2 regions of the Cellulomonas sp. ES6 genome follow, and region 1 is predicted to be linked to the other one. Evidence: predicted binding sites of a transcription regulator. Region 1 holds the regulator's gene; the other holds the start of a gene.
What was found. Region 1 encodes Rex, which represses fermentation and respiration genes when NADH is low (regulators of the CRP and FNR family bind a similar motif). Its sites were predicted from a motif close to CTTGTGAANNNNTTCACAAG; they were not measured.
Positions count from the first base shown of each region.

Region 1 (10,498 bases):
TGCCGCCCGCGCCGTGCGTCCGTGGCGTGCGTCCGTGGCGTGGCACCGACCCGCACGGGTGGTCACACCCGCCTCCTCTTTCACAGCAGCCCCACCAGGCTCTAGGGTGTCAGCGCGGCGAACCGTCGCCGCACCCCGTCCCGCGCCCCGAGCGCGCACGAACGAGAAGAGCGGCCATGACGAGCGAGCAGCCCGGGCGCGTGCGGTTCCTCACCGTGGCCGAGGTCGCCGAGGTCATGCGGGTCTCGAAGATGACCGTCTACCGGCTGCTGCACTCCGGCGAGATGCCGGCGGTGCGCGTGGGGCGCTCGTTCCGCGTGCCGCAGGACGCGCTCGACCACTACCTCGCGACCGCGCGGCTCGACCAGGACGTGGACGGCGACGCCGGCGAGGGCCCCCGGGCCGGGCGGCTGTCGTCCTGAAGCAGGTCCTCCCGGTCGTTTCGGCGGCGACCCGCCGGATCGCGTAAGGTGGGGGGCGGACTTTCCCGTGCGTGGGCGTTCCGCGGCAGCCGGGCCGAGGTGATCGGACCGGCTCCCCGGCCGGTCGTGCCGCGCGTCGAACGACCAGAACTGGCGGACGCCCGAGCGCTCGCCACCGGAAGCGAGTGAGGACCCATGGGCTCCGTCATCAAGAAGCGCCGCAAGCGCATGGCGAAGAAGAAGCACCGCAAGCTGCTGCGCAAGACGCGCCACCAGCGCCGCAACAAGAAGTGACCCGCCGCCGCTGACGCGGCGCGGGGACGAGGGCCCGGCCACCCGTAGCGGTGGCCGGGCCCTCGCGCGTCCGCCCACCGCGTGCGTCGAGATTGCCGTCGTTGCTGGGTTCCCGGCTCCGAACCCCGCGTCTGCTGCAATCTCGTCGGGCCGCCTCGGGCCTGGACGGGTCGCGAGAGGCCAGCACGTGGCCGGTCGCGGGCGGGCGGACGCCCCGGTGGTGGCCTCTCGGCGCACGCACGCGGCGCCGCGCGCGGGCGCCCCGCCTTGACGGGTCCGCGTGGCCTTGATTCACTCGCAAGCGTTCTTCAACGATGAAGATCCCGGTGCGCGCACCGGGGCGAGGGGGTCGGGCGATGATCTCAGCAGCGCGCGGCGGACCCGGGGGCACGGCGTTCAGCCGGCGTTCGGTGCTCCGCGGGGCGGTCGCCGGCGCGGGTGCGCTGGCGGGGGCGTGGGCGTTGAGCGGGTGCGGGGGGAGTGCGTCGGCGGCGTCCGCGGACACCCGGATCCAGCTCTGGCACCTGTTCTCCGGCGGCGACGGCGGCATCTTCCAGCAGATGCTCACGGAGGTGCAGCAGGAGGACCCGACGGTCGGCATCGACCCCGTGGTCCTCACCTGGGGCGCCCCGTACTACACCAAGCTCGTCATGGCGTCGGTCGGCGGCCGGTCCCCGGACCTCGCGGCCATGCACCTGACGCGGGTGGCGGGCTGGGTGCCGGGCGGGGTGCTCGACCCGTGGGACCTGGACCGGCTCGCGGACCACGGCGTGACCGAGGACCTGTTCGCGCCGGCCCTGCGGGAGCGGGCGGTGGTCGACGGCCGGCTGTGGGCGGTCCCGCTGGACTTCCACGCGTTCCTGCTGTTCTACGACCGGGGGCTCGCCGACCGGGCGGGTCTGCTGGGCGGCGACGGGAAGCTCGTCGGAGTGGACTCCCCGGACGGCTTCGTCGAGGCCGGCCGGGCGATGGCCGAGGTCACGGGCTACGCGGGCGTCGGGTACGGCTACACGGGCGACGGCGCGCAGATGTCCCGGATGCTGTGGGGCCTGTACGCGCAGACCGGCGCGGAGGTCGTCCTCGACCCCGGCGAGAGGGCCCAGGTCGACCGCGACGCGATGGTCGAGGTCGTCAGCTGGGTGCAGTCGTGGATGGACGACACCGTGGCGATCGCGAACAGCGACTACCCGTCGGCCGTCGCGAACTTCTCGACCGGCCGCGTCGGCATGTGCTTCAACGGCAACTGGGAGCTGCAGTCGTTCCTCACCGCGGGGGTCGACGTGGACGCGATGCCCATGCCGACGGTCTTCGGCTCGCCCGCGACGTACGGCGACTCGCACGTGTTCGTGCTGCCGCACCAGGCGGACCCCGACCCGGACCGCCGCGAGGCGGCCTACGCGACCGTGGCGGCGATGCTCCGCAAGTCGCTGCTGTGGTCGGACGGCGGGCACATCCCGGCCAACCGGGAGGTCACGGCGTCCGCGGAGTACCAGCAGAAGGTGCCGCAGTCGCACTACGCGGTCGCCGCGGAGCAGGCCGTCTTCGACCCCCAGGCGTGGTTCACGGGCTCGGGGTCGGACTTCCAGGCGCGGGTCGGGGAGGCGCTCCAGGGCGCCTGGCTCGACAAGTCGTCGCCCGAGGCGGCGGTCGACCGGCTCATCGCCGCGCTCGACGCCGCCCTGCAGACCAAGCCGCCGGCGTGACAGGGGGGACGCAGCCATGAGCACGGTCACCACACCGCAGCAGTCGCAGGCCGCCACCGGCCCCGTCCAGCCGCCGCGCACGCCGGAGCCCCCGGTGCGTCGCGGCAGGTCCCGCCGCGAGGGCAGCGGCTGGCCGTTCGTCATCCCGTTCGTCGTCGTCGCCGTGCTGTTCCTGGTGGTGCCGACGCTGTGGGGCCTGGGCCTGAGCTTCACCGAGCAGTCGCTGATGGGCAACGGCGGCTGGGTCGGCGTCGACAACTACGCCGAGGCGTTCGGCGACGCGACCATGTGGTCCACCCTGGGCAACACCGTCGCGTTCACGCTGATGAGCACCGTCCCGCTCGTGCTGGTGGCGCTCGCGATGGCGCTGCTGGTCTACACGGGGCTGCCGGGGCAGTGGGTCTGGCGGCTGGCGTTCTTCGCGCCGTACATGCTGCCGGTCGCGGTCGTCGTGCAGATCTGGGTGTGGCTGTACCAGCCGGAGATCGGATTCTTCAACTACTGGCTCGACCGGCTGGGGCTGGAGAAGGTCGGCTGGCTGACGGACCCGTCCGTGGCGATGTGGTCGATGGCCCTGCTGACGCTCTGGTGGACGGTCGGCTTCAACTTCCTGCTGTACCTGTCGGCGCTGCAGGCGATCCCCGACCAGATGTACGAGGCGGCGGCGCTGGACGGCGCGGGCTCGTGGCGCCGGCTGTGGTCGATCACGCTGCCGCAGCTGCGGGCCACGACGGTGCTGATCACCGTGCTGCAGGTGCTGGCGTCGCTGAAGGTCTTCGACCAGATGTTCATCGCCTTCAACGGCGGCAGCGGCCCGGACGGGGTGACCCGCCCGATCCTGCAGTACATCTACGACACCGGCTTCACGGGCTACCGCATGGGCTACGCCTCGGCCATGTCGTACATCTACTTCGCCCTCATCATCGTGGTCGCCGTGGGGTTCCAGGTGCTGACCACGGCCCGCCGGAAGGAGCAGGCCCGTGGCCGCTGAGACGATCTCCGCCCCGGCCGGGGGGTTCCGCCGGGCGTACGCCGAGCGCCGGGACGAGAACCGGCGCACCCGGGCCCTCGTGCTGGGCCGCAGCCGGGTCGCGACGGTCCTGGCGGTGGTGCTGCTGGTGGTGATGGCCGCGACGTGGCTGCTGCCGCTGCTGTGGGCGGTCGACACGTCGTTCAAGACGGAGGCCCAGGCGCAGGCCGTCCCCCTGCGCTGGTTCCCGGAGGGCGGCTTCACGCTCGAGAACTACCGGACCGTGTTCGAGCGCGGCGAGGTGGGGCGCTGGATGGTCAACACCCTGCTGGTCGCCGGGTCGGTGACGGTCCTGACGGTCGCGGTGTGCGCGCTCGCGGGGTACGGGTTCGCCCGGACGCGGTTCCGCGGCAAGAACCTGCTGTTCGCGGCGACGATCGCCCTGATCGCGGTCCCGGGGCAGATCCTCATCGTCCCGCTGTTCCGGCAGATGGAGGCGCTGGGGGCGGTCGACACGTACCAGGGCGTGATCCTGCCGCAGCTCGTCGCGCCGGTGATGGTCTACATCTTCTCGAGGTTCTTCGCGGAGGTGCCGCAGGAGATCGAGGACGCCGCCCGGGTCGACGGCGCCGGGCACTGGCGGACGTTCTGGTCGATCGTGCTGCCGATCTCGCGGCCGATCGTGTCGGCGGTCGCGATCTTCGTGTTCATCGGGGCGTGGAACAACTTCCTGTGGCCGTTCATCGTCACGAACAACCCCGACCTCATGACCCTGCCCGTCGGGCTCTCGACGGTGAAGAACGCGTACGGCACCATCTACGCCCAGACGATGGCGTCGGCCGTGATCGCCGCCCTGCCGCTGATCCTGCTGTTCATGCTGTTCCAGCGGCAGATCGTCAAGGCGGTCGCGACGACCGGGCTCGGGGGCCGCTGACGCGGGTCGCCGGCGGGGCCGCCGCGCGCACCCGACCCGGGCGCCGCGCGGCGGGCCCCTACGCTGGGCTCGCGCGGCGCCGGGGAGGTGCCGGGCGGGCAGGACGGGAGGTCGGGACGTGGCCGGGAAGCGCCAGGGCGCCGCGACGATGCACGACGTCGCGGCGGTGGCCGGCGTGTCCATCAAGACCGTCTCGAACGTCATCAACGGGTACCCGTACATCCGGGCGGAGACGCGCGCGCGGGTCGAGGCGGCGATCGAGCAGCTCGGCTACCGCGTGAACCTCACGGCACGGAGCCTGCGCCGGGGCCGCACGGGGATGATCGGGCTGGCCGTGCCGGAGCTGCGGCTGCCGTACTTCGCGGAGCTCGCGGACTCCGTGATCCGGGCGGCGGACGTGCGGGGCGTGGTCGTGCTGATCGAGCAGACCAGCGGCAGCCGGGAGCGCGAGCTCGAGGTGCTGCACGGTCCGCGGCGGCACCTCACGGACGGGCTGATCTTCTCCCCGCTGGCCCTGGGCCCGCAGGACCACGACGAGTTCGCGGTCGACGTCCCGATCGTGCTGCTCGGCGAGCGGATCTTCGGGGGGCCGGCCGACCACGTGACGATGGACAACGTGGCGGCCGCCCGCGCCGCCACCCGGCACCTGCTGGGGCTGGGCCGCCGCCGCATCGCGGTGGTCGGCGCGCACGAGGGCGAGGACATGGGGTCGTCGGCGCTCCGCCTGCGCGGCTACCGCGAGGCGCTGGCGGAGGCGGGCGTGCCGTACGACCCGGCGCTGGTCGCGGAGGCGGGGACGTGGCACCGGGCGACCGGTGCGGGGGCGATGCGCCGCGTGCTGGACTCGGGGGTGGCGGTCGACGCCGTGTTCGGCCTGAACGACGCCCTGGCCCTGGGGGCCCTGCACGAGCTGCGCCTGCAGGGGTACGCGGTGCCGGACGACGTGGCCGTGGTGGGCTTCGACGACGTGGACGACGCGGCGTTCGCGTCCCCGGCCCTGACGTCCGTCGCACCGGGACGCGAGCAGATCGCGCAGACCGCCGTGGACCTGCTGCTGGCGCGCGTCGCCGGCACCGCGCCAGGTGAGCCGGTGCAGGTCGTGGCGGACTTCGAGCTGGTCGTGCGGGAGTCGACGGCGGGCTCCGCCGCCCTCGTCTGACGCCGGCAGGGCCGCCGGTTGACGCGGTGGGTCCCGGCTCGGCAGGATGGGTAGTACAACGATGAAGAGACGTCAGCGAAGGAGCTGCGCCGCATGCCGACCGTCACCCTCACCCTCGACCCCGCGTTCCGCGTCGGTCCCGTCCGCCGCGGCACCTTCGGCGCCTTCGTGGAGCACCTGGGCCGCTGCGTGTACACGGGCATCCACGACCCGGGCCACCCCACCGCGGACGCCGACGGGTTCCGCGGCGACGTCATCGAGCTCACCCGCGAGCTCGGCGTCTCCACGGTCCGCTACCCCGGCGGCAACTTCGTCTCCGGCTACCGCTGGGAGGACGGCGTCGGCCCGCGCGAGCAGCGTCCCCGCCGGCTCGACCTGGCGTGGCACTCCACGGAGCCGAACCTCGTGGGCGTCGACGAGTTCATGCGCTGGACGAAGGCCTCCGGCACCGAGGCGATGATGGCCGTCAACCTCGGCACCCGCGGCGTCCAGGAGGCGCTCGACCTGCTGGAGTACTGCAACGTCAAGGGCGGCACCGCGCTGTCCGACCAGCGCCGCGCGAACGGCGCGCCCGACCCGTACGGCATCCGCATGTGGTGCCTCGGCAACGAGATGGACGGCCCCTGGCAGGTCGGCCACAAGACCGCCCTCGAGTACGGCCGGCTCGCCGCCGAGACGGCGCGCGCCATGCGGATGGTCGACCCCGGCCTCACCCTCGTGGCCTGCGGGTCCTCGGGCGTCGGCATCCCGACGTTCGGCGAGTGGGAGCAGATCGTGCTGAGCGAGACCTACGAGGAGGTCGACCTCATCAGCGCCCACGCGTACTACGCCGAGGAGGACGGCGACCTCGGGTCGTTCCTGGCGTCCGCGATGGACATGGACCACTTCATCGAGTCCGTCACCGCGGTCGCGGACGGCGTGCGGGCGCACAAGAAGCTGTCCAAGCGGATCCACATCTCGTTCGACGAGTGGAACGTCTGGTACCAGAAGCGCGCGGAGTCCGTCCCGCCCTCGGGTGATGACTGGCCCGTCGCCCCGGTGCTGCTCGAGGACAAGTACAACGTCGCGGACGCCGTCGTGGTCGGCAACCTGCTGATCTCGCTGCTGCGCCACACCGACCGCGTGCACTCCGCGTCGCTCGCCCAGCTCGTCAACGTGATCGCGCCGATCATGACCGAGCCCGGCGGGCGCGTGTGGCGGCAGACGACGTTCCACCCGTTCGCGCAGGCGTCCCGGTACGCCGCGGGCGACGTGCTGCAGGTGGCCGTCGAGGCGCCGACGTACGAGACCGCGAAGTTCGGGGACGCGCCGCTGGTCGACGCCGTCGCGACGCGGGACCCGGACACCGGTGCCGTCGCGCTGTTCGCGGTGAACCGCTCGACCACGCAGACCGTGACCCTGGAGGTCGACACCCGCGCGATCCCCGGCCTGCAGGTGGTCGAGGCCACGAGCCTGTCGAACCCCGACCACACGTGGGTGGCGACGGCGGACGACGACACCTCCGTCGCGCCGCGGCCCAACGCGACGGCGGCCGTCGACGGCGGCCGGCTCACCGTCCAGGTGCCGCCGGTGTCGTGGAACGTGGTGCGCCTGGCCTGAGCCGGGACGACGCGGGGCGCGGCCGGCACGCCGGCGGCGCCCCGCGTCGGTCAGAACGGCCGGTGCAGCACCAGGTCGTCGTGCCGCTGGTCGCCGACCTGGAACGTCCGCGTCCCGACGACGACGAACCCGGAGCGCCGGTAGAACGCCTGCGCCCGCAGGTTCTCCCCGTTGACGCCCAGCCAGACGCCGGCGGCGCCCCGGGCGCGCGCGACGTCCAGGCTCGCGGCCATGAGCTCACGGGCGACGCCGCCGCCGTGCCGGCCCGCCAGCACGTAGCACTTGCTGAGCTCGACCGTCGGGCGCAGCGGGACGACGGCGGCGACCTCCGGCGCGTACGGCTCGCCGGCCACCAGCAGCGTGTAGCCGACCAGCTCGCCGTCGTCGTCCGCGACGAGCACGTCGCGCGCCGGGTCGGCCAGGTGGTCCGCGAAGTGGGCGGTCGTCAGGTGCGCCGCGACGAAGGCGGCGTGGTCCTCAGGGGTGGACGACGGCGGGCACGCGAGCGGGAACGTCGCGGCGGCGAGCCCGGCCACCGCGACGGCCTCGTCCGGGCGGGCCCGGCGCACGGTCGCGCCGGGACGGTCCGGCGTCGGCCCGACGGCGCTCACCGGCCGGCCCAGCGGGCCCGCAGCGCGCGGCGGACGGCGCGCACGACCAGCCCGACCACCCACACGGACCCGGCGACGGTCGCCGCGTCGACGCCGCGACGGGTGGCGTTGCGGCGGCCGCGGAACTCCCGCACCGGCCAGCCGACCTCGGCCGCGTGCCGCCGGAGCCGCCCGTCGGGGTTGATGGCGCACGGGAAGCCGACCTCGGACAGGATCGGCACGTCGTTGGTGGAGTCGCCGTACGCGAACGACTGCGACAGGTCCACGCCCTCCCGCTCGGCGAGCGCGCGCACCGCGGACGCCTTCGCCTTGCCGTGGAGCAGGTCGCCGACCAGGCGGCCGGTGTAGAAGCCCTCGCGGTGCTCCGCCACGGTGCCGATCGCCCCGGTGGCGCCCAGGCGCCGCGCGATGAGGTCGGCGATCTCCACGGGGGTCGCGGTCACGAGCCACACCTGGTGGCCGGCGCGCAGGTGCTGGTCGAGCAGCCGCTGGGTGCCGGGGAAGATGCGCAGGGCCAGCACCTCGTCGTAGATGTCCTCCGCGATCGCGACGACCTCCGCCACGGACCGGCCCTGCATGATCTCGAGCGCCCGCTCCCGGACCTCGTCGATCTGCTGCCGGTTCTCCCCGAACGCGAGGTAGCGCGCCTGGTGCCCGGCGAACCGCACGATGTCGGAGCTGCGGAAGAACCCGCGCCGGTACAGGCCGACCGCCAGGTGGAACGAGCTGGCGCCCCGGATGATCGTGTTGTCGACGTCGAAGAAGGCGGCCACCCGGCCCGGCTGCACGGCGGCGCCGGTGTCGGGCTCGGAGGGCTCGGGCACGCCGCCACTGTAGCCAGATGCCTACGCTCGTGCCGTGCAGCCCACCGGTCCCCTCGTCCCCGCCAGCCCCGTCCCCGCGCGCGTGGTGCTCTACGTCCGCGCGGGCTGCCACCTGTGCGACGACGCCCGCGCGGTGGTCGCCGCCGTGGCCGCCGAGCGCGGCGCGACGTGGGCCGAGGTCGACGTCGACGCCGGGGGCGTGGTGCCCGACGGCCGGTCCCTCGCGGACGTCCACGGCGAGCTGGTGCCGGTGGTCGAGGTGGACGGCGCGCGGGTGGGCTACTGGCAGATCGACGCCGACCGTCTGCGGGACGCGCTGGCAGCGCCGCCGACCGCCTAACCTGGGGGGGTGCGAGCCCTGCCGCCGACCACCGTCGCCCGCCTCCCCGGATACCTGCGCTCCCTGGGTGGCCTCGCCTCGGAGGGCGTGACCACCACCTCGTCCGACCAGCTCGCGGAGCTGGTGGGCGCCTCGCCCGCGCAGCTGCGCAAGGACCTGTCCTACCTCGGGGCGGGCGGGCGCCGCGGCGTGGGGTACGAGGTCGACCACCTGCGCAAGCAGATCGCCGGCGCGCTCGGCATGGCCGAGGAGCGCCAGCTCGTCATCGTCGGCATCGGCAACCTGGGTCACGCGCTCGCCACGTACTCCGGGTTCGCGGACCGCGGGTTCGTGCTGGTCGGCCTGTTCGACACGCACGCGGATCTGGTGGGGACGCGCGTCGGCGGCCACGTGGTCCAGCACGTCGACGAGCTGGAGCGCGTCATCGACGAGACGGAGGCCAGCGTCGCGGTCGTGGCGACGCCGGGCTCCGCCGCCCAGGCGACCACCGACCGGCTCGTCGCGGCCGGCATCACCGGCATCCTCAACTTCGCGCCCCGCACCGTGCGGGTGCCCGACGGCGTGGACGTGCGGGAGGTGGACCTGGGGTCGGAGCTGCAGATCCTCGGGTTCCACGCGCGGCAGCGGGCCCGTCGTCCCGCCGCGGCTCCCGCCGCCGAGCCGGAGCCGGTCGCGGCGGACTGATCCCGGCCCCGCACGGGACCCCGGACGTGCACGAGGGCCCGGTCGCGGCAGGGGGTGCGCGACCGGGCCCTCGTGGACCAGGGGGAGGTCAGGCCTGCTTGATGGCCGAGACCTCGAGGGAGATGACGACCTTGTCGCTCACCAGGACGCCGCCGGCCTCGAGGGCCGCGTTCCAGGTGATGCCGAAGTCCTTGCGGGAGATCGTCGTGGTGGCGGAGAAGCCGGCGCGCTGGTTGCCGAACGGGTCGGTGGCCGCGCCGCCGAACTCGACGGCCAGGTCGACGGACTGCGTCACGCCGTGGATGGTCAGGTCGCCGGTGACGACGTAGTCGTCGCCGTCGGGGCGCACGGCGGTGGAGGTGAAGGTCCACTCGCCGAAGGTCTCGACGTCGAAGAAGTCGGCGCTCTTGAGGTGGCCGTCGCGGCCGGCGTCGTTGGTGTTGATCGTCGTCGGGTCGAGCGTCGCGGTCACGGCGGACAGCGTGAGGTCCTCGGCGACGGTGATCGCGCCGGAGGTCACCGCGACGGTGCCGCGGACCTTGGAGATACCCGCGTGGCGGACCGTGAAGGACGCCTCGGTGTGCGAGGGGTCGAGGGTCCAGGTGCCGGCGGTGAGACCGGTGGGCAGCGTGGTGACGGACATGGTGCCTCCTGCATTGGTTGAAGCGTCAACTGCGGTTAGTTGAGATTTCTACTACACTGCGGACGAGGGCGCAACACCTGTGGGACGATCAGCGACCGACGTCACAGTGCGGGCCCGTGCGACCGCGGCAGCCCGCCGGGGACGCCCCGGGAGGAGGACCGGCGATGAGCAGCGCCACGGAGCAGACCACGCGCGCGACGCGCGCCCACGACGACGTCCGCTGGCTGTCGGCGGACGAGCAGCAGGCCTGGCGCGCGTACCGCGACGGCACGGCCCGGCTGATGGACGTCCTCGCGCACGACCTCGAGGAGCAGA
Region 1 covers NZ_CP125655.1:1,898,721-1,909,218, reverse strand. The annotation lists gene P9841_RS09030 (helix-turn-helix domain-containing protein) at 177-422, shown strand; gene P9841_RS09025 (30S ribosomal protein bS22) at 618-716, shown strand; gene P9841_RS09020 (extracellular solute-binding protein) at 1,073-2,419, shown strand; gene P9841_RS09015 (carbohydrate ABC transporter permease) at 2,436-3,410, shown strand; gene P9841_RS09010 (carbohydrate ABC transporter permease) at 3,400-4,323, shown strand; gene P9841_RS09005 (LacI family DNA-binding transcriptional regulator) at 4,472-5,482, shown strand; gene arfA (arabinosylfuranosidase ArfA) at 5,576-7,081, shown strand; gene P9841_RS08995 (GNAT family N-acetyltransferase) at 7,132-7,692, opposite strand; gene P9841_RS08990 (HAD family hydrolase) at 7,689-8,516, opposite strand; gene P9841_RS08985 (glutaredoxin family protein) at 8,551-8,856, shown strand; gene P9841_RS08980 (redox-sensing transcriptional repressor Rex) at 8,866-9,540, shown strand; gene P9841_RS08975 (YceI family protein) at 9,629-10,183, opposite strand; gene P9841_RS08970 (MarR family winged helix-turn-helix transcriptional regulator) at 10,348-10,498, shown strand, end outside.

Region 2 (10,498 bases), 720 kb from region 1:
TCCACAGCTCGACCGGGCCGGGCAGCGGGCGCCCGACGTCGTCCAGGCGCAGGAACCCGCCGGACGGCGCGACGGACGCCCTCCCGAAGGCGAGCAGGCGGTCGGTCTCGGTCTCCAGCCAGCGGGCGTGCGCGGGCGTCGTCAGCCACGTCATGGGTGTCACCCTAGTCACACCCGCGCCGGCGGCAGCAGGCCGGCCGTGGCCCCGCGAACCCGCAGGCAGCGCGCGGGATGCCGGGTTCGTCCGAGTCGTCCTGGCGCTTTGACAGCGTCGCGCGCGCGGCGGGAGGATTTGACCGGTCAAAGCGCTCCGTCGCCTCCGCCCCCTCCGCACCAGCCGCACGGACGCCCCGAGGACCCCATGCACACGCCCGACGCCCCGCGCCAGCACGCGGACCCGGCCGGTCGCGTCACCATCCGCGCCGTCGCGGAGCACGCGGGCGTCTCGCGGCAGACGGTCTCCAACGCGCTCAACGCCCCCGGCCGGCTGTCCGCGGGCACGCTGGCCCGCGTCCGCCGCTCCGTCGACCTGCTCGGGTACGTGCCGGACCGGGCCGCGCGGGCGCTGTCCTCACGGCGCTCCGGGCTGATCGGCATCCGCGTCGGGCCCACCGCGCACCGCACGGCCGCCCACCCCGACCGGCTGCTGCACGCGCTCGTCGCCGCCGCGCGGCCGCACGGCTACCGGCTGCTGGCCTTCGACGCCCCGTACGGCGACGACGACGCCGAGATCGCCGCGTACGCCGAGCTGCTCGCGGGCCACGACGTGGACGCGGTCGTGGTCGCGGACACCCACCCCGGTGACCGCCGGCCCGCCTGGCTCGCCCGGCAGGGGGCGGCGTTCGCGGTGCACGGGCAGCCCTGGGGCGACGACGACGCGGCGCACCCGTGGGTCGACGTCGACGGCGCCCTCGGCACGGCCCTCGCCGTCCGGCACCTCGCGGGCCGCGGCCACCGCCGCGTCGGGTTCGTCGGCTGGCCGGCGGACGGCGCCGGCGGCGACGCCCGGCGCTCCGGCTGGCGCGCGGAGACCGCCCGGCTCGGCCTGCACCCCGGACCGGACCTGACGGCGGCCGCCGACGACCCCGGCGCCGCCACCGCGGTGGTCGCCGCGTCGCTCGCCCGCCCCGGGGAGGCCCCGACGGCGTTCGTGTGCGCCTCCGACGTCCTGGCCCTCGGGGTGCTGGACGCGGTGACCGACGCCGGCGCCACCCCCGGCCGGGACGTGGCCGTCACGGGCTTCGACGACTCCGACCTGGCCTCGCTCGCGCGTCCCGGGCTGACGAGCGTCCGGCAACCCCTCACACTGGTGGCGCAGATCCTCGTCGAGCAGGTGCTGGACCGGCTCGGCGTCGACCTCGGGCACCCGCCGGCCCCGGCCGGCCCGGTCGCCCCGGAGCTCGTCGCCCGCGCGTCCAGCGCCTGGTCCGTCCCCGCGGTCCCCGTCGTCCGCAGGACCCCCGCAGACCCCGTCACCCCCGCCCCCCGCTGAACCCCCGAGCACCCTGGAGCACCCGCCCGTGGCACCCGCCCCCGACCGCCCCTCCGCGGTCCTCGACGGCCTCGACGCCGTCCTGTTCGACCTCGACGGCGTCCTGACGCCGACCGCCGTCGTGCACATGCACGCGTGGGAGCGGCTGTTCGCCCCGCTGCTGGAGGAGCGCGGCGCGGCGCCGTACACCGACGCCGACTACTTCGCGCACATCGACGGCAAGCCGCGCTACGAGGGCGTCCGGTCGCTGCTGGCGTCCCGCGGGATCGAGCTGCCGTGGGGGGACCCGGCCGACTCCCCCGACGCCGCGACCGTCTGCGGCCTCGGCAACCGGAAGAACGCCGTGTTCACGCAGGTGCTGGAGTCGGAGGGCGTGACGCCCTACCCCGGCTCGGTGCGGCTCGTGGACGCGCTGATCGCGGACGGCCGGGCCGTCGCCGTGGTGTCGAGCAGCCGCAACGCGGTGCCCGTGCTGGCCGCGGCGGGCCTCACCGACCGGTTCCCCCTCGTGGTGGACGGGCTGGTGGCGGCCGAGCGCGGCCTGGCGGGCAAGCCCGCACCGGCGACGTACCTGTACGCCGCGGACCAGCTCGGCGTGCCGCGCGAGCGCGCGGTCGTCGTCGAGGACGCCGAGTCCGGCGTCGCCTCCGGCCGTGCCGGGGACTTCGGGCTCGTCGTGGGCGTGGACCGGGGCGCGGGCGCCGCGGTCCTGCTGGAGCAGGGGGCTGACCTGGTGGTGGACGACCTCGCGGAGCTCGTCACCACGTCCGACGACCCCGAGAGCACCCTGCCGTGAACCCCACCTCCCTGTTCACCCCCGACCCCCTCGACCGGCACCGGTTCCCGAAGGACGAGTGGCGGCTGCGCGAGACGCGGCACGACGCCCGTGACCTCGGCCGCACCGAGACCCTGTTCGCGGTGGGCAACGGCTACCTCGGCATGCGCGGGAACGTCGAGGAGGGCCGCGACAGCCACAGCCACGGCACCTTCATCAACGGCTTCCACGAGACGTGGCCGATCCGGCACGCCGAGGAGGCGTACGGCTTCGCCCGGGTCGGCCAGACGATCGTCAACGTGCCGGACGCGAAGATCCTGCGCCTGTACGTCGACGACGAGCCGCTGCTGCTCACCGTCGCCGACCTGCACGAGTACGAGCGCACCCTCGACTTCCGCGACGGCGTCCTCTACCGGGACCTGGTCTGGCAGACGCCGTCGGGCAAGCGCGTGCAGGTGCGCAGCCGGCGCATGGTGTCGTTCGCCGAGCGGCACCTCGCCGTCATGACGTACGAGCTCACGATGCTCGACGCCGACGCGCCCGTGGTGGTGAGCAGCCAGATCCTCAACCGGCAGGACGGGCAGGACGAGTACCACGTCCGCGCGGCCGCGATGGGCGAGGGCTTCGACCCGCGCAAGTCCGAGACGCTCAGCGAGCGGGTGCTGGAGCCGCGGTCGCACTGGGGGTCCGACGGCCGCTACGTGCTGTCGTACCGCACGGCGGCGTCCGGCATGACCCTCGCGGTGGCGGCCGACCACAGCATCGAGACGGAGAACGAGGTCGAGGAGCTCTCGCTCGTCGAGGAGGACCTGGCCAAGCACGTCTACCGCGTCGACGCGAAGCGGGGCCAGACCGTCCGCATCACCAAGGTCGTCACGTACCACTCGTCGCGCGGCGTGCCGGCGCGCGAGCTGGCGGACCGGTGCCGCCGCACCCTGGACCGCGCCGCCAAGGCCGGCGTCGAGCAGGCGTTCGCCGACCAGCGCGCGTGGCTCGACGCGTTCTGGGCGCGCTCCGACGTCGAGGTGCCGGGCCAGCCCGAGCTGCAGCAGGCCATCCGCTGGAACCTGTTCCAGCTCGCGCAGGCCACCGCGCGCGCCGAGGGCAGCGGCATCGCGGCGAAGGGCCTGACCGGCTCGGGGTACAGCGGGCACTACTTCTGGGACACCGAGATCTACGTCCTGCCGTTCCTCAGCTACACCTCCCCGCGCGTGGCCCGCAACGCGCTGCGGTTCCGCTACACGATGCTGGACGCGGCGCGCCGCCGGGCCGCCGAGCTCAACCAGAACGGCGCGCTGTTCCCGTGGCGCACCATCAACGGCGAGGAGGCGTCGGCGTACTACGCGGCGGGCACCGCGCAGTACCACATCGACGCGGACATCGCGCACGCCGTGCGGCAGTACGTCGCCGCCACCGGGGACGACGGGTTCCTGGCGCGCGAGGCGGTCGACGTCCTGGTGGAGACCGCGCGCATGTGGGCGGACCTCGGGTTTTGGCGCGGGACCAACGGCGACGCGTCGTTCCACATCCACGGCGTCACGGGGCCCGACGAGTACACGACCGTGGTGAACGACAACCTGTTCACCAACGTCATGGCCCGCGCCAACCTGCGCGGGGCGGTCGAGGCCGTCGAGCGGCTCGCGCACGAGCACCCGGCGGAGCACGCCGCGATGGCCGCCCGGCTGCGCCTCACGCAGGACGAGCTGGACGAGTGGGCGCACGCCGCGGAGCGCATGCACATCCCGTTCGACGAGCGCCTGGGCATCCACCCGCAGGACTCGCAGTTCCTCGAGAAGGAGCTGTGGGACCTGGCGAACACCGACCCGGCCAAGCGCCCGCTGCTGCTCTACTACCACCCGCTGGTGATCTACCGGTTCCAGGTGCTCAAGCAGGCCGACGTGGTGCTGGCCCTGTTCCTGCAGGGCGACCAGTTCACGCCGGAGGAGAAGCTCGCGGACTTCGACTACTACGACCCGCTGACCACCGGCGACTCCACGCTGTCGGCGGTCGTGCAGTCGATCGTGGCGTCCGAGGTCGGCTACCAGGAGCTCGCGCTGCGGTACTTCACGTCGGCGCTGTACGTGGACCTGGCGGACCTGCACCACAACACGTCCGACGGCGTGCACGTGGCCTCGCTCGGCGGCGTGTGGAGCGCGCTGGCGTGCGGGTTCGGCGGCATGCGCGACCACGAGGGCGTCGTGTCGCTCGACCCGCGGCTGCCGGAGGTCTGGGACGGGCTGACGTTCCGGATCACGCTGCGCGGCACCCGGGTGCGCGTCGACGTCCGGCACACCGAGCTGCGGCTGACCGTCGAGGACGGCGACACCGCGGACCTCGTCGTGCGCGGCGAGCACGTGAAGGTCACGGCGGGCGACCCCGTGGTGGTGCACCTCGACCCGGCGCCGCGCCTCATCGGCACGCCGACGGTGCGCGACATCGAGGGCACGCGCCGCGCCGACGGCACGCTCATGACGGCGACCGTGCCGGACCACCCGACGGTCGTCACGCCGCCGCCGCTGCCGCACGACTGAGCCGCCGCGCGGGGCGCCGCACGACGCCCCGCGCACCCGCCGACCACCAGGCCCGTCGTCCCGGATCCCCGGGGCGGCGGGCCTCGTCGTGCCACCCGGCGCCGCGTCGTCGCAGGTCACGGGCTCGCCGGGTGAGCACGGAGCGGGTGGCGGACCTGCCGGACCTAGGTCCCCGGGACTCCGGTCCCAGACTTTGTGAATTCTTTCTCGATATCGTCGTCCACGTGAGGTCGACGGAGCCCTTACACCCCCACCTCATCGGACCACCCGGGAGAACCCCGTGACCATCACGACGAGCACCGACACCGCGGCCGCCATCGACCAGCTGGTCGCCGGCGCCACCAAGGCGCTGGCGGAGTACGCCCGCTTCACGCAGGAGGACGTCGACCGGCTGGTCAAGAAGGCCGCCGTCGCCGCGCTCGACCAGCACGGCCAGCTCGCCGAGCTGGCGGTCGAGGAGACCGGCCGCGGCGTCTTCGAGGACAAGGCCGTCAAGAACATCTTCGCCTGCGAGCACGTCACCAACTCGATGGCGTCGCTCAAGACCGTCGGCGTCATCAGCCGCGACGAGATCAACGGCATCACCGAGATCGCCGAGCCCGTCGGCGTCATCTGCGCGATGACCCCGGTGACCAACCCGACGTCCACCGCGATCTTCAAGTCGCTCATCGCGCTGAAGACCCGCAACCCGATCATCTTCGCGTTCCACCCGAACGCCCAGAGGTCCTCCGTCGCCGCGGCGCGGGTCGTGCGGGACGCGGCGATCGCCGCCGGCGCCCCCGAGAACTGCATCCAGTGGGTCGAGACCCCCTCGATGGAGGCCACCGGCCTGCTGATGAACCACCCCGGCGTCTCCACCATCCTGGCGACCGGCGGCAACGCGATGGTCCGCGCCGCGTACTCCTGCGGCAAGCCGGCCCTCGGCGTCGGCGCGGGCAACGTCCCGGCCTACATCGAGAAGACCGCCAAGCTCAAGCGGGCCGTCAACGACGTGGTGCTGTCCAAGTCGTTCGACAACGGCATGATCTGCGCCTCCGAGCAGGCCGTCATCCTGGACGACGAGATCTACGACGCCGCGCTCGCGGAGTTCGCGGTCCTGCACGCCTACCGCGCCACCAAGAAGGAGAAGGCGCTCCTCGAGAAGTTCATCTTCGGGGTCGAGGCCAAGGGCAAGAACTGCGCCGACGCCAAGCTGAACCCGACCGTCGTCGGCAAGTCCCCGCAGTGGATCGCCGAGCAGGCCGGCTTCTCCGTCCCCGCCGAGACGTCGATCATCCTCGCCGAGGTCGGCTCCGTCGGCCCGAACGAGCCGCTGACGCGCGAGAAGCTCTGCCCCGTGCTCGCCGTGCTGCGCGCCACCTCCACCGAGCAGGGCATCCAGCTCGCCGAGCAGATGGTCGAGTTCGACGGCCTCGGCCACTCCGCCGCGATCCACACCCAGGACGAGGCGCTCACCGAGGAGTACGGCAACCGCGTCAAGGCGATCCGCGTCATCGCGAACGCCCCCTCGTCGCTCGGCGGCATCGGCGACATCTACAACGCCTTCATCCCGTCGCTCACCCTCGGCTGCGGCTCCTACGGCCACAACTCGGTGTCGAACAACGTGTCGGCGATCAACCTCGTCAACGTCAAGCGCGTGGGTCGGAGGAACAACAACTTGCAGTGGTTCAAGGTCCCGGCCAAGACGTACTTCGAGCCGAACGCCATCCGCTACCTGACCGACATGGCCGACGTCGAGCGCGTCACGATCGTCACCGACGCCACGATGACCACCCTCGGGTTCGTCGACCGCGTCCTGGACGTCCTGAACCGCCGCGGCAACCACGTGTCGGTCCAGATCATCGACCAGGTGGAGCCGGAGCCCAGCGTCAAGACGGTCCAGGCCGGCGCGGCGCAGATGCGGCACTTCCGCCCCGACACGATCATCGCGCTCGGCGGCGGCTCGCCGATGGACGCGGCCAAGGTCATGTGGCTGCTGTACGAGCACCCGGAGATCGTGTTCTCCGACCTCAAGCAGAAGTTCTTCGACGTCCGCAAGCGCGCCTTCAAGTTCCCGGTGCTCGGCGACCTGGCCAAGCTGGTCTGCATCCCGACCACCTCGGGCACCGGCGCGGAGGTCACGCCGTTCGCGGTCATCTCCGACCCCGACGCGGGCAAGAAGTACCCGCTGGCGGACTACGCGCTGACCCCGACGGTCGCGATCATCGACCCGGTCCTCACCTCGAAGATGCCGCGCTCGCTGGCCGCCGACTCCGGCTTCGACGCCCTGACCCACGCCACCGAGGCGTTCGTCGCGGTGTACGCCAACGACTTCACCGACGGCATGGCGCTGCAGGCGATCCGCCTGATCTTCGACAACCTCGCGCAGTCCGTGAACGGCGACCCGGCCGACCCGGCCACCAAGGCCGCCCGCGAGAAGATGCACAACGCGGGCACCATCGCCGGCATGGCGTTCGGCAACGCGTTCCTCGGCATCGTGCACGCGATGGCGCACGTCATCGGCTCGACGTTCCACCTGGTCCACGGCCGGACGAACGCCACGCTGCTGCCGCACGTCATCCGGTACAACGGCCAGATCCCGACCAAGCTCACGAGCTGGCCGAAGTACGAGCACTACGTCGCCCCGGAGCGGTTCCAGCAGATCGCCCAGATGCTGGGCCTGCCGGCCGAGACCCCGGAGCAGGGCGTGGAGTCCTACGCCCTGGCCATCGAGGCGCTGCGCGCGAAGGTCGGCATCCCGTCGTCCTTCCAGGCGCAGGGCGTCGACGAGCAGGACTTCCTGTCCCGGCTCGACGAGGTCGCGATGGGCGCGTACGAGGACCAGTGCGCGCCGGCGAACCCCCGCATGCCGATGCGGGCGGACATGAAGGACATCATGACTGCGGCCTACTACGGCACCTCCGTCGCCGAGGTGCGTGGCCGCCGCGAGCAGCAGGGTGCGACGAGTGACGCGCCCGCCGGGGCGGGGGCCCCGGCCGAGGAGAGCGCCACGGTCGCCTCCTCCTGACCCACGGTCAGGCTGCTCGCCGAGCGCCCCGCCCGCGATCGTCCGCGGGCGGGGCGCTCCTCTGCGTCCGGGCGGTCCCGGCGCCGCGGCTCCCAGCCGGGGGCCAGGCGCGCCTGGCACAATGACCGGTCCCCGACGAGGAGGCCCTCATGACCACCCGCCGCCACCGCGCCGCCCTGGCCGCCCCGCTCGTGCTGGGCGCCCTCCTGCTCGGCGCGTGCTCCGAGGCGCAGGACGTCGCCTCGCAGGCGCAGTCCGCCGTCGACTCCGCGCGCGACGCCGCCGGCCGGATCGGCGAGCTCGCCGACGCCGCCCGCGAGCGCGTCGAGTCCGCCCGCTCCGCCGTCGACGACGCCCGCACCCGGCTGTCCGAGCTCGACGCCGGCGCCCGCGCCGCCGCGCAGGACGCCGTCGACCAGGCGAGCACCGCCGTGGACGACGCCACGACCGCGCTCGCCGACGCCCGCGAGCAGGGCTCCGCCGCCACGCAGGAGCAGCTCGACTCCGCCCGGTCCGCCCTCGACTCCGCGCGCAGCGCCCTCGACGGGGCGTCCACGCAGGTGGACGACGCGACCGCGGAGGCCCTGGACCGGCTCGCGCAGCAGGTCGAGGAGCTGAGCCGCCAGGTGGAGCAGACCGAGCAGGGCTGAGGCCCCGCGGGGGCGACGACCCCCGCGGGCGAGGGGCGCCGCCGGCCGGCGCGCCCGACTCACCCGGGCGAAGGACCCTCGACCCCTTCAGCCACGCGCCACCGTGCCGATGTCCCCGGTATGAGCACGCACCACCCGCGCACCCGGACCCGGCACCACGTGCCGTGGTGGGTCGCGTGCGCGTGGGCGTCCCTGCTGCTGCTCGTGCTCGGCGGGCTCGCGGCGGCGTCCGGCTGGCTCTGAGGCGGCCGGCGCGCGGACGCACCGTCCCGCCCGGCGGTCGTCCCGGCGCCCCCGCCCCGACGCGGTCTACCCTCCTGGCGTCCCCGAGCCGACAGGACCGCGATGACCCCGCACCCGCACGACCCCGCACCCCGTCCCGGGCACCCCGCGCCTCCCGCCGGGCGCTGGCGGGCGACCGCCCGGGCGGCGGGGCTGCTCGGCGCGGACGGCGTCCCGAGGCCGACGATCTTCGCGGAGATGTCCGCGCTGGCCGCGAGCACCGGTGCGCTCAACCTCGGCCAGGGGTTCCCCGACGTCGACGGCCCGGAGTCGGTGAAGCGAGCCGCGGCGGACGCCATCGCCGCGGGGGTCAACCAGTACCCGCCCGGGCCGGGCACCCCGGAGCTGCGGCGCGCCGTGGCCGACCACCAGCGGCGGCACTACGGCCTGGACGTCGACCCGGACACCGAGGTGCTCGTCACCACCGGCGCCACCGAGGCGGTCGCCGCGGCGCTGCTCGCGCTCACCGAGCCGGGCGACGAGGTGCTCACGCTCGAGCCGTTCTACGACTCCTACGCCGCGGTCATCGCGCTGGCCGGCGCCCGCCACACCACCGCGCCGCTCGTGGCCGGCCCCGACGGGTTCCGGCTGGACGCCGACGCGCTGCGCGCCGCCGTCACCGACCGGACGCGCGTGATCCTGCTCAACACGCCGCACAACCCGACGGGCGCCGTCCTCACGCCCGCCGAGCTCGCGGTGGTCGCCGAGGTCGCCGAGCGCCACGACTGCCTCGTCGTGACCGACGAGGTCTACGAGCACCTCACCTACGACGACGCCCGGCACGTCCCGTTCGCGACGCTGCCCGGCGCCGCCGACCGCACGCTGACCGTCTCGTCGTCGGGCAAGACGTTCTCGTTCACCGGCTGGAAGATCGGCTGGGTCACGGGGCCGGCGCCGCTGGTGGACGCGGTGCGGGCGGTCAAGCAGTTCCTCACGTACGTGTCCGGGGCGCCGTTCCAGCCCGCCGTGGCGCACGCGCTGGCGCTCGAGACCACCGACGGCCCCGACGCCGGCTGGGTCCGCGGGCTCGCGGCGTCCCTGGCCGCGCGCCGGGACCTGCTCGCCGCCGGGCTGACCGGGGCCGGGTTCGCAGTCGCCCGGCCGCAGGGCACGTACTTCGTGGTCGCCGACGCCGCCGCGCTGCTGGCCGGGCCGCTCGCCGGGTCGGGGATCCGCGACGCGGCGGGGCTGTGCCGCGCGCTCCCCGACCTCGCGGGCGTGGTCGGGGTGCCCGTCAGCGCGTTCACCCGGCCCGGGTCGGCCGCGGACGAGGCGCTGCGCACCGCGGTGCGGTTCACGTTCGTCAAGCAGGAGGCGGTGCTGGAGGAGGCCGTGCGGCGGCTGGCGCGGCTCGGCGCCTGACCGCCGCCCGCCCGGGCGCTCAGTGCGCCGCGGTCCACCCGCCGCGGCGGTAGGCCGGGGTCGCGAGCGCGAGCACCAGCAGCGCACCGGCCGCCGCGCCCGTCATCACGCTCGCCATCGCCACGGTGTCCTCCCCGAGCACGCCGACCAGCGGGCTCACCGCACCGGCGACGCCCGCCTGCAGCGACCCGATGAACGCCGCGGCCGTCCCCGCGCGCTCGCCGTGCCGGGACAGCGCGATCGCGGAGGCGTTCGGCGGCGTGAAGTTCACCAGCGACATGATGAGGAACAGCGCCACCAGCAGCGCCGGCAGCCCGCCGGCGCCCGTCAGCGCGAGCACCAGCAGCACCCCGGTGAGCGTCAGCGAGACGGGCAGCACCGCGCGGATGATCTGGATCG
Region 2 covers NZ_CP125655.1:1,180,065-1,190,562, forward strand. The annotation lists gene P9841_RS05570 (AGE family epimerase/isomerase) at 1-154, opposite strand, end outside; gene P9841_RS05575 (LacI family DNA-binding transcriptional regulator) at 362-1,492, shown strand; gene P9841_RS05580 (HAD family hydrolase) at 1,521-2,288, shown strand; gene P9841_RS05585 (glycoside hydrolase family 65 protein) at 2,285-4,798, shown strand; gene adhE (bifunctional acetaldehyde-CoA/alcohol dehydrogenase) at 5,079-7,805, shown strand; gene P9841_RS05595 (hypothetical protein) at 7,955-8,455, shown strand; gene P9841_RS05600 (molybdopterin oxidoreductase) at 8,576-8,698, shown strand; gene P9841_RS05605 (pyridoxal phosphate-dependent aminotransferase) at 8,801-10,099, shown strand; gene P9841_RS05610 (multidrug effflux MFS transporter) at 10,119-10,498, opposite strand, start outside.
Region 2: adhE (bifunctional acetaldehyde-CoA/alcohol dehydrogenase) is a predicted target of Rex. The motif match lies at 4,991-5,010, and genes of this name have one in related genera.